Regions from separate parts of the Streptomyces sp. NPDC013457 genome, predicted to be linked through region 1. Evidence: riboswitches for the same ligand, from Rfam matches in the RefSeq annotation. Region 1 holds a riboswitch; the other holds the start of a gene.
What was found. Region 1 has a riboswitch for cobalamin ahead of metE (5-methyltetrahydropteroyltriglutamate--homocysteine S-methyltransferase). Riboswitches for the same ligand answer to the same signal wherever they lie in the genome.
Positions count from the first base shown of each region.

Region 2: linked by a shared signal. The riboswitch ahead of ACF1G2_RS05450 (acyl-CoA thioesterase) and the one ahead of metE (5-methyltetrahydropteroyltriglutamate--homocysteine S-methyltransferase) in region 1 are both predicted to bind cobalamin.

Region 1 is NZ_JBICBL010000006.1:320,717-322,894, reverse strand. Features, by position in the region: gene metE (5-methyltetrahydropteroyltriglutamate--homocysteine S-methyltransferase) at 1-877, opposite strand, end outside; cobalamin riboswitch at 1,039-1,256, opposite strand; gene ACF1G2_RS18675 (hypothetical protein) at 1,364-2,178, opposite strand, start outside.
Region 2 is NZ_JBICBL010000001.1:1,199,884-1,202,061, reverse strand. Features, by position in the region: gene ACF1G2_RS05455 (saccharopine dehydrogenase family protein) at 1-762, shown strand, start outside; gene ACF1G2_RS05450 (acyl-CoA thioesterase) at 863-1,303, opposite strand; cobalamin riboswitch at 1,353-1,573, opposite strand; gene ACF1G2_RS05445 (amidase) at 1,637-2,178, opposite strand, start outside.

The sequences.
Region 1 (2,178 bases):
GCAGCCCGCCGGCGGAGGCGAGGTCGTCGAGGTTGGCGGCGCCCGACCCGGTGAAGTCGAGTGCGAGACCATCGACGGGAGCCTTGGCCAGGACGCTCAGCGCCTCGCCCAGCCGCCCGAAGTAGGAGGCGACGAGCAGCTTAGGCCGGTCGGCGGCCCCACCCAGCTCGCGGTAGGCACGCGCGGCGGCGTTCAGTTCGGCGGGGGTGCGGTCCTGGACCAGGGCCGGCTCGTCGAGCTGCACCCACTCGGCCCCGGCCGCACGGAGGTCCGCGAGGACCTCGGCGTACACCGGAAGCAGCCGGTCCAGCAGGGTCAGCGGCTCGAAGTCAGGGTCCACGTCCGGCGCGGGCTTGGCCAGCAGCAGGTAGGTGACCGGGCCGACGAGGACCGGGCGGCCGCTGTGGCCGAGCGCGAGAGCCTCCTTCAGCTCGGCGACCTGCTTGCGCGAGTCGGCGGAGAAGTCGGTGCCGGGACCGAGTTCGGGCACCAGGTAGTGGTAGTTCGTGTCGAACCACTTGGTCATCTCCAGCGGGGCGGTCTCCTGGGTGCCCCGGGCCATGGCGAAGTAGCCGTCCAGCGCGTCGTCGTCCGCCGGGGCGCGGTGCCGCTCGGGGACGGCGCCCACCATGACGGTGGTGTCGAGGACATGGTCGTAGTACGAGAAGTCACCGGTCGGCACCTCGTGGATACCGGCCTCGGCCAGCTGCCGCCAGTTCGAACGGCGCAGACCGGCCGCGGTCTCACGGAGCTCGTCGGCGGTGACGCGGCCCTTCCAGTAGCCCTCGACGGCCTTCTTCAGTTCGCGGTTCTGCCCCTGCCGGGGGTAGCCGTACACGGTGGCGCGGGGCGCCTCGGGTGCGGGCTTCGGTGTCACGGAACTCTCCTTCGCGAGATGTGTCCTTGGACGCCCCGGCGACGGGACGTGGACGCGAAGGAACGGACGACCGGGCGGCCCACGCCGCGGACATGCCGCACGTGCCGCTCGATTTGCGCGCCGACCCGCCCACGAGGTCACCGGGATCACCGCACGCGAACGATCGCGCGCGGGCAACGGGCAGGTCTTCGGACTCGCGGGCACGCCTGCCGAGGCAGACCCCTAGTGGCCGTCGCTTCCCAGACCCGTACGGGTCCAGTGCGTATGACGGCGGTCGTTCCCGCTCACCGCTGCGGGGCAGTCCCGGATTTCCACCGGGTTCCCTCTTACGACGCATCCCGCCTGGCGGACGGGGCGAACCAGCTGCAAGGGCCACCTTAGGCGGACCGACGGTGCCACCGCACACCCTTGCCCGCATTCCGGAACGCGCCGGCCCCTTCCCCTCCTGCCGGCACGGCGTCCGGCACGGCGTCCGGCGGGGCGGTGTCAGCCGCGGCTCGCGGTGCAGTCCGCCGGTGTGGGGCGGCCGGTCGGCCAGGCGAGTCCGACGAAGCGGATGCGGCCGGGCGCGTCCGGCGCGAGCTCCACCACGGAGACCGCCTTGTTGTACGGGTTGCCGTAGTTGTCGAGGCAGATCCATCCGCTGGCACCGTCGACCTTGCCCATCCCGTGCAGCCGCAGCCACGAGTCGCTGATACGGCCGAGGGCGGGGATGACCGGGTCGCCGTCGTCGCGCATCCGGATGGCGGTGATCGCGGTGAGCCCGGCGTCGTAGAAGGTGATCGTCCGTGAGTCGGTGAGCTCCACCGGGCCGATGTTCCCGACCTCCTTGCTGCTCGCGAGCGTGGCCAGGGTGCGGAAGGCGGCCGGGGAACCGCCCGTGGTGGGCGCCTTGGGGCCGCTCCAGGCGTCGGGATGGGCGACGGCGGCGTACTGGAGGGTCACGCCCTTGCGGAAGGCGTCCCAGTCGAGGAGCTTGTCCGAGGAGAGCGTGGAGGCGCCCGAGCCGGTGATGACGGTGTACTTCTTCTCCGTGCAGCCCCGGTTGCCCAGTTCGTTGACGAACTGCCGTAGCTGGACCGGTCGTCCGGCGAAGTAGATCACCTTGGCCGCCGAGGTGCAGATGGTGTCGACCATCTGGTCGAAGGCGTTGGCGGTGGTGCCCTCCTCGTGGAACTCCTCGGGCGCGCGGTACTGCTCGGGTGCGCGGGGCGATCCCACGGTCCGCGCGGCGAAGGCCCGCTTCAGCGCGTCGACGTAGTTGTCGCCGGTCCGGATGTCCTCGACGACCAGGGTGTGCC
Region 2 (2,178 bases), on a different contig from region 1:
GCGGCCCTCCGGGCCGGCATCCCGTACCTGGACGTGGCCGCCGAGCTGGAGGCCAACATCGACACCTTCGCCCACTACGCCGACCGGGCGCGCGACGCCGGCGCGGTGGTCGTTCCCGCGATGGCCTTCTTCGGCGGCCTCGGCGACCTGCTCGCCACCGCCGCCATGAGCGACTGGAGCGAGGCCGACGAGGTGCACATCGCCTACGGCCTGAGCAGCTGGCACCCCACCGCGGGGACGCGGCTCTCGGGCGCGGTCTCCCGGGAGCGGCGCGGTGAGCGACGCCTGCGCTACACCGGCGGTCAGTGGGAGTACCGCACCGACGCCCCGCCCACCCTCACCTGGCCCTTCCCGCAGCCGATGGGCCCCCGGCCCGTGATCGGGGAGTTCACGATGGCCGACGTCGTGACCGTGCCCACCCACCTCTCCGTCCCGGAGGTCACGACCTACATGACGGCCAACGCCGTCCAGGACATCGCGGCCCCCGGCACACCGGCGCCGGCCGCCGCCGACGAGAGCGGGCGGTCCGACCAGACCTTCCTCGTCGACGCGGTCGTACGGCTCGGCGGCGCCGAGCGCCGCGCGGTGGCCCACGGACAGGACATCTACGCCGTCACGGCGCCCCTCGTCGTCGAAGCCCTCGAACGCGTGCTCACCGGCCGCACCCGCACCGTCGGCGTCGCCGCCGCGGGCGAGATCTTCGACGCCGCCGACTTCCTGCGCGCCCTCTCCCCGCACCTGGTGTTCGAACTGCACCCGTAGCGAAGCGACTTCGACCCGTCCGGCCCTGGCGCCCGACCGACGTGAACCGACCGGAGCGGACCCACGACCACGACCGGACAGGCGACCGCGGCGCCGCGCGTCAGGACCGGCCGGGGAGCTCCGCGTCGAGCGCGGGCACGGGGCGCGGGGTCCCGTCGGCATCGATCGCGACGAAGGTGAGGAGTCCGGTGGCGACCTCGGTGGTGGGGCCGGAGCTGTTCCAGCGCTCGGCCGTGACGCGGACGCCGACGGTCATGGACGTCCGGCCCGCGCGTTCCAGTCCGGCTTCCACGCTGAGCAGGTCCCCGGCCCGTACCGGCGCGAGGAAGGTCATCCGGTCGACGGACACGGTGACGGCGGGCCCGTCGGCATGCCGCCCGGCGGCGGCCGCGGCGGCGTCGTCGATGAGCTTCATCATCACGCCGCCGTGGATGGTGCCGTACAGATTGGTGTCGTGGTCGCTCATGATGTGAGCGAGGACCACCCGGGAGTCGTCCGGGGTCTTCGTACGGGCAGGGCTGGTGACGGTGCGATCGGCCACGTCAACTCTCCTTCGCGAGTCGCGGCAGGGCAGTTCCCCGCGCCGGGGACACGGCGCGCGGGCAGCCGGCAGGTCTTCGGACTCGCGGGCACGCCCTCCTCGCGGAGGACTCCTACTGACCGTCGCTTCCCAGGCCCGTCCCGGACCCAGTGCTCATGACGGCGGTCGTTCCCGCTCACCGCTGCGGGGCAGTCCCGGATTCCCACCGGGTTCCCTCTTACGACGCATCCCGCCTGGCGGACGGGGCGAACCAGCTGCCCGGCCAGCGTACGGCAGGGACGTCACGCCCTCCGGCGAGGGCGTGGCCCCAGGCCACGCCCCCTCCTCGGCGCGTCAGGTCAACTGCGCGGTCAGGCGCGGCGTGCGCGGCGGCGCCGTGCGCCGGTCGCCGGTCTTCTCGAAGGCCGCGGCGAGGGCCAGCAGGGCGTTGTCGTCGTAGGCGCGGCCCGCGAAGGTCAGCCCGACGGGCATGCCGGTGTCCGTCATGGTGCCCATGGGCACGGTGACGGTCGGGATGCCGAGGTGGCGGGGGACCAGGTTGCCGTTGGCGACCCAGACGCCGTTGCGCCAGCCGAGGTCGGCGGACGCCGCGTCGACGTCCATGTCCGCGGGGCCCACGTCGGCCACCGCGGGGAAGACCACCGCGTCCAGGCCCAGTCCGTCCATCCACAGCTCCAGGTCGACGCGGCGCGTCTCCTCCAGTCCGCGCAGCCCCTGCTCGAGGAGCGGCATGTCGGCGAGGGACGCGTACGGGCGCTCGCGCACGAAGCGGGGGTAGTCGCCGATCGTGTCGTCGAAGCCGTCGTACCGGTCGGGCAGTTCGCCCTCCTGCTTGGGCCAGATGCGGTCGCCGTCGACGTCGGCCAGGGTGGAGA